3 regions of the Nonomuraea sp. KM88 genome follow, and region 1 is predicted to be linked to each of the others. Evidence: predicted binding sites of a transcription regulator. Region 1 holds the regulator's gene; each other region holds the start of a gene.

Region 1 (2,267 bases):
GACCTCGCCCTCGCCGGCGAGCTGGATGTGGGTGCCGTCCTCGACGCCCGCGGGGATGCGGACCTTGATCGTCCGCCGGGTGCGCACCCGGCCGTCGCCCGAGCACTCCTGGCAGGGGTTGCGGATGATGGTGCCGAACCCGCCGCACTGCGGGCACGGCCGCGAGGTCATGACCTGGCCCAGGAACGAGCGGGTGACCTGGGAGATCTCGCCGCGCCCGTTGCACATGTCGCACGTGTTGGGGTGGGTGCCGGCCGCCGCGCCCGCGCCCTGGCACACCTCGCAGATCACGGCCGTGTCGACGACCAGCTCGCGGGTGGTGCCGAAAGCGGTCTCGCGCAGGTCGAGCTCGACCCTGATGGTGGCGTTGCGGCCCCTGCGGGCACGCGAACGGGGGCCCCTGGCGCCGGCCGCGGTGCCGAAGAAGGCGTCCATGATGTCGCTGAAGGGGAAACCCGCGCCGAACCCGCCGGCTCCGGCGCCCGCACCCGCTCCGGCGCCGCTGAAGGGGTCGCCGCCCAGGTCGTACATCTGGCGCTTGTTCGGGTCGGACAGCACCTCGTAGGCCTGCGTGATCTCCTTGAACCTGTCCTGAGTCTCAGGATCGGGGTTCATGTCGGGATGCAGCTCGCGGGCGAGCCGGCGGTAGGCCTTCTTGATCTCGTCCTGACTGGCGTCAGGGCGCACCCCGAGGGTGGCGTAATAGTCGCTGTTTGCCACTTATCGACCTCTTAAGATGCAGCCAGGATCTGGCTGACGTAGCGTGCCACCGCGCGCACGGCGCCCATCGTCACTGGATAATCCATCCTCGTGGGTCCCAGCACCCCGAGCCGGGCCAGTTGGTTGTCGCCAGAACCGTATCCGGTCGCGACGATGGATGTGCCCCGCAGGTAGGGGTTTTCCGAGCCGATGCGCACGGTGAGCGTGGACGGGGTGTCGGACGTGGTCTCGCCGAGCAGCCGCATGAGCACCACCTGCTCTTCCAGCGCCTCCAGCACGTCGCGGAGGCCGGTGGAGAAGTCGGCGCCGGCGAGGTTGGCCGCCCCGGCGAACACGATCTTCTCGTCGTGCCGCTCCACGAGGGTCTCGAGCAGCACCGACAGGATCGTCGCCACGGCGGGCCGGTCTTCGGCGGGCAACCGCTCAGGCAGGTCGGCCACCAGGTCGGGCACGCTGGTCAGGCCGCAGCCGTCGAGGCAGGAGTTGAGCACGGCGCGCAGGTGCGCGATCCGCGCCTCCTCCACCACCTCGGGCAGCTCGATCACGCGCTGCTCGACGCGGCCGGTGTTGGTGATCAGCACGAGCATGACCCGCCGGTCGTTCAGCGGGACGAGCTCGACGTGCCGCACCGTCGAACGGGTCAGCGTCGGGTATTGCACCACCGCCACCTGCCTGGTCAGCTGCGCGAGCAGGCGAACCGTGCGGGTCACCACGTCGTCGAGGTCGACCGCGCCGGCCAGGAACGTCTCGATCGCCCGGCGCTCGGCCCCCGACAGCGGCTTGACCTGCGAGAGCCGATCGACGAACAGGCGATAGCCCTTGTCCGTCGGCACCCGGCCCGCGCTGGTGTGCGGCTGCGTGATGTATCCCTCCTCCTCCAGCGCCGCCATGTCGTTCCTGACGGTCGCCGGGGAGACCTTCAGATTGTGGCGATCGGCCAGCGCTTTGGAGCCCACCGGTTCGTTGGTCGACACGTAGTCTTCGACAATGGCGCGGAGCACCGCCAGCTTCCGTTCGTCAAGCACGCGCTCACCTCCTGCCCTCGTGCCACGGGGAAGACACAGGCTCTAGCACTCTGTGTTCCCGAGTGCCAAGTGTACGGCTCTCGCCCACAAGGTGCGATAACACCGTGTCCCGTCCTGCTTCTAGCTTCCGGGAAGGGACAGGCCTCACACTTGCGCACATGACCGACGATTCCCAGCCCCCGTCGTCCGACCAGCCGCCAGGGCAGGATCCCGACCAAGGTCAGCCCCAACCCCCGCAGTACGGCCCGCGACCGGGCTCCCAGCCGGGCTACGGCCCTCAGCCGGGCTCACAACCCGGCTACGAGCCTCAGGCGGGCTCACAGCCTGGTTACAGTCCACCGCCTCAGTTCGGGCATCCATCGCCACCCTATGATCAGCCCTCGGGCTACGGTCAGCCTTCGCCCCACGGGCAACCGCCGTACCACAGCGGGCCGTACGCGCGACAACCGCACCACAGCCAGCCCGGGCCGTACGCGCAGCAACCCCAGTACGGCCCGCAGCCGCGGTACGGACCTCATGGCG
Region 2 (2,267 bases), on a different contig from region 1:
TCGGGCTCGTAGACGTACCGGCCCGGCGGGCCCGTGGCGGCCCGGACGCCCGTGGCGGTGAGGGTGTGGCCGCCGGGCAGCAGGGTGGCCCGGCGGTCCGACTTCCGGCCGGCCCCGGTCCAGAGCGTCGCCTCCTTCACCTCGCCCTTGAAGGACACCCACTCGGCCTCCGCCCCTTCGGGGATGAACGTGTAGGGGATGCCGGGGGCGACCTTGAGACAGGCCGCACGAGCCCTGGAGACGAGGTCGAGCACCACCGGCCAGGGCGGCGAGTAGGCCATGGGGTCGAACGTGCGGCCCCTGCTCGTACGCCGTGCCGGGTCGGCGAAGAGCACGTCGTAGCGCTCCGGCTCGACGCCGGCCGCGTCGGCCACGCGCACCGTCACCCGGTCGCCAAGCCCGAGCGCCTCGGCGTTGGCCCTGGCCACGGCGGCGGTCAGCGGGTCGGTGTCGACGGCCTCCACGGCGCAGCCCGCGCGGGCCAGTGCCAGCAGGTCGCCGCCGATGCCGCAGCACGCGTCCGCGACTCTCGGCTCCGGGGCGCGGGCGGCCACCAGGCGGGCGGCGCGGTGCCCGGCGACCTCCGTCCTGGTGGCCTGCTCCAGGCCGTGCGGCGTGAAGTACATCAGCCGGGCGTCCTCGCCGAACTTGGCCGTGGCGCGCTCCCTGAGCCCCGCCTGGGTGAGCGCCGCCGAGGTGAGCGCCGCGTCATACGTCCTACGCAGCCTCGTGGCGGCGGCCACCGGGTCGGCGCCGGCGAGCTCGCCGGCCTCCGCGAGCGCCCGCCGCCCGCGCGGGGTCAGCAGCTCGTTGAAGGCGTCGAGGTCCACGTCACACGACGTTAGCGGCACCGGGGACGTACCCGCGGCGCGGGGATCCGGCCGGAGCGGTGGGGCGCGGGGGATAGCGTGGAACGGTGGCCCGGTCGCTTACCAGAAGATGCCGGGTCGTCAGGACGGCGCGACACGCGCGCTCGCGAATCTCGCGGCAGGAAGATCTTTACGAACCCCTGTATGACCGGCCATTACGCTGATAGCGCCTTGTTGCCGGCACCCTGATCGCTCTCAGCAGACGCGTTCGTGTTGACTGTCAAGCCCCTCTTGCATATGTTTCCTGTTGGCACTCTCCCCTTGAGAGTGCCAACGTGCGACGAGGCAGGTCTGACACCCGCGACGGCAGGCCCAGCTGGTCGCCTCTTCTAGATCATTCAAATCTGAAGGGGAGGTCCGATCGTGACGACCGCCACCAAGGTTCCCGTTAAGCCGCTCGGCGACCGCATTGTGGTTCAGCCGCTTGAGGCCGAGCAGACCACCGCTTCCGGCCTGGTCATCCCGGACACCGCCAAGGAGAAGCCGCAGGAGGGCAAGGTCCTCGCGGTGGGCCCCGGCAACTGGGACGAGGACGGCGACAAGCGGATTCCGCTCGACGTCTCCGAGGGCGACATCGTCCTCTACAGCAAGTACGGCGGCACCGAGGTCAAGTACGGCGGCGAGGAGTACCTCGTGCTCTCCGCCCGCGACGTTCTCGCGATCATCGAGAAGTAAGCCGGTGCGTCGAGCCCCGGGCGCTCCAAGGGGCGACCGGGGCTTTCGACGCTAGGAGAGGACTTTCAGCTATGGCGAAGATCCTGGAGTTCGACGAGGACGCCCGCCGCGCGCTAGAGCGTGGCGTGAACGCCCTCGCGGACGCCGTGAAGGTGACCCTTGGCCCGCGTGGCCGCAACGTCGTCATCGACAAGAAGTTCGGTGCGCCGACGATCACGAACGACGGTGTGACCATCGCTCGTGAGATCGAGCTGGACGAGCGCTACGAAAACCTCGGCGCCCAGCTCGCCAAGGAAGTTGCCACCAAGACCAACGACATCGCCGGTGACGGCACCACCACCGCGACGGTGCTGGCCCAGGCGATGGTCCGCGAGGGCCTGCGCAACGTGGCGGCCGGCGCCTCGCCGCTGTCGCTCAAGCGCGGCATCGACAAGGCCGCCAAGGCGATCAGCGACAAGCTGCTCGCCACCGCCCGGCCGGTCGAGGACAAGAAGGAGATCGCCAACGTTGCGACGATCTCCGCCCAGGACGCTCAGATCGGCGACCTGATCGCCGAGGCGTTCGACAAGGTGGGCAAGGACGGCGTGCTCACCGTCGAAGAGTCCAACGCCATGGGCATGGAGCTCGAGTTCACCGAGGGCATGCAGTTCGACAAGGGCTACCTGTCGGCCTACATGGTGACCGACCCCGAGCGGATGGAGTCCGTCCTCGAGGACGCCTACA
Region 3 (2,267 bases), on a different contig from region 1:
GATCGCCGCACCGGTGGCCTCGTCGCCGTTGAGCTCGAGCTTGTCGAACGCCTTGGCGCCGGCCTGCAGCAGCGCCACGCCACCACCCGGGACGATGCCCTCCTCGACGGCCGCCTTCGCGTTGCGGACGGCGTCTTCGATGCGGTGCTTACGCTCCTTGAGCTCGACCTCGGTCGCCGCGCCCGCCTTGATGACGGCCACGCCGCCGGCCAGCTTGGCCAGCCGCTCCTGGAGCTTCTCGCGGTCGTAGTCGGAGTCGGTGCGCTCGATCTCGGCGCGGATCTCGTTGACCCGGCCGGAGATCTGCTCGGCGTCACCGGCGCCGTCGACGATCGTCGTCTCGTCCTTGGTCACGACCACCTTGCGGGCACGGCCCAGCAGGTCGAGGGTGGCGGTCTCGAGCTTGAGGCCGACCTCCTCGGCGATGACCTGACCACCGGTCAGGATCGCGATGTCGTTGAGCATGGCCTTGCGGCGGTCGCCGAAGCCCGGGGCCTTGACGGCCACGGAGCGGAACAGGCCGCGGATCTTGTTGACCACCAGGGTCGCCAGGGCCTCGCCCTCGACGTCCTCGGCGATGATCAGCAGCGGCTTGCCCGACTGCACAACCTTGTCGAGCAGCGGCAGCAGGTCCTTGTTGGCGGAGACCTTGCCGTTGACGATCAGGATGTACGGGTCTTCGAGCACGGCCTCCATGCGGTCGGAGTCGGTGACGAAGTACATCGACGTCATGCCCTTGTCGAAGCGCATGCCCTCGGTGAGCTCGAGCTCGAGACCGAAGGTGTTGCTCTCCTCGACGGTGATGACGCCTTCCTTGCCGACCTTGTCCATCGCCTCGGCGATGAGCGCGCCGATCTCGGGGTCGGCGGCGGAGATGGAGGCGGTCGAAGCGATCTGCTCCTTGGTCTCCACGTCCTTGGCCAGCTTGGAGAGCTCCTCGCTGACCCGCTCGACGGCCGCCTCGATGCCCTTCTTCAGAGCCATCGGGTTGGCGCCGGCGGCCACGTTGCGCAGGCCCTCACGCACCAGCGCCTGGGCGAGCACGGTGGCGGTCGTGGTGCCGTCGCCGGCTACGTCGTCCGTCTTCTTGGCGACTTCCTTGACCAGCTCCGCGCCGATCTTCTCCCACGGGTCCTCGAGCTCGATCTCCTTGGCGATGGACACACCGTCGTTGGTGATCGTGGGAGCGCCCCACTTCTTCTCCAGCACGACGTTGCGCCCCTTGGGGCCCAGGGTCACCTTGACGGCGTCGGCGAGCTGGTTCATACCGCGCTCGAGACCGCGCCGGGCGTCCTCGTCAAACGCGATCATCTTGGCTGCCATAAGGCTAGACCTCCCAGATGCAGGGTGGCTTGTCGTGGACCGAGCCGACGCCCGCGACGGCATGGGTCAGCATCTCCGTTCGGCAGACCCCATCGTCTCGATCCGGTGTTGGCACTCTACTGCATAGAGTGCCAACGAACTGTTTAGCACTCTACCCTGCCGAGTGCAAGCGAACTCACCCGTGGCCGGCGATCCCCCCAGGTCAGTCGTCTGTCCGGCGAGCCGCCCCGTGGGCGCACCGCTGGCCGCGGTTCGCGCACGCGGCTCGCCGTACCAGGATCGACGAAAGAAAGGTGACGGTTCGCCCGGACTGCGCTGCCGCGCGATCCCGCCGGTGCATACCAGTGCGGTGAATCAGACCGTCCTGACGGACTCCGCCTGCGGCCCCTTCTGGCCCTGCGTGATCTCGAACTCGACACGCTGTCCCTGTTCGAGAGAGCGGTACCCGTCCATCATGATCGCTGAGTAATGGACGAATACATCCTTACCACCGTCTACCGCGATGAAGCCGTAGCCCTTGTCCGCGTTGAACCACTTGACGGTGCCCTGCGCCACTTCCGACTCCTCTTACTGGGCTCCCAGACCTCGCCCATTCCTTCGCGAGACCCGTAATCGCCTGACTTAACGGAAAATCAGCCAGGCGATCGCCCTCGACCATACCTGTGGTACGGGGTTTGGCAACAGAGTCAATCCGCAGACTGCGCATTTCCTCTCATCGACGGTTCAACGTTGAATTGCCGGGAAAAGAAGAAGGCGCCCACAAGGGGCGCCTTCGCCGAAGTGTGATCTGCCGCACTCAACCGCCGGCGACGGCGGGGATGATGGAGATCTGGGTGCCCTCCGGGGCCGGAGTGTCCAGCCCTTGGGCGAATCGGACGTCCTCTTCCCCCACATAAACGTTGACAAAACGCCGAATCTTGCCCGATTCATCCAGAATTCTCGCG

What was found. The regulator HrcA, encoded in region 1, represses chaperone genes, less so after heat shock. The targets are predictions, from matches to a motif close to TTGGCACTCTCNNNNNGAGAGTGCCAA.
Region 2: groES (co-chaperone GroES) is a predicted target of HrcA. The motif match lies at 1,117-1,143, and genes of this name have one in related genera.
Region 3: groL (chaperonin GroEL) is a predicted target of HrcA. The motif match lies at 1,432-1,458, and genes of this name have one in related genera.

The regions. Positions count from the first base shown of each region.
Region 1 covers NZ_JBQQCC010000001.1:345,715-347,981, reverse strand. The annotation lists gene dnaJ (molecular chaperone DnaJ) at 1-720, opposite strand, end outside; gene hrcA (heat-inducible transcriptional repressor HrcA) at 732-1,745, opposite strand.
Region 2 covers NZ_JBQQCC010000006.1:408,341-410,607, reverse strand. The annotation lists gene ACTWPV_RS21250 (class I SAM-dependent methyltransferase) at 1-830, opposite strand, end outside; gene groES (co-chaperone GroES) at 1,233-1,544, shown strand; gene groL (chaperonin GroEL) at 1,616-2,267, shown strand, end outside.
Region 3 covers NZ_JBQQCC010000004.1:30,941-33,207, reverse strand. The annotation lists gene groL (chaperonin GroEL) at 1-1,323, opposite strand, end outside; gene ACTWPV_RS13440 (cold-shock protein) at 1,678-1,878, opposite strand; gene ACTWPV_RS13435 (MoaD/ThiS family protein) at 2,120-2,267, opposite strand, start outside.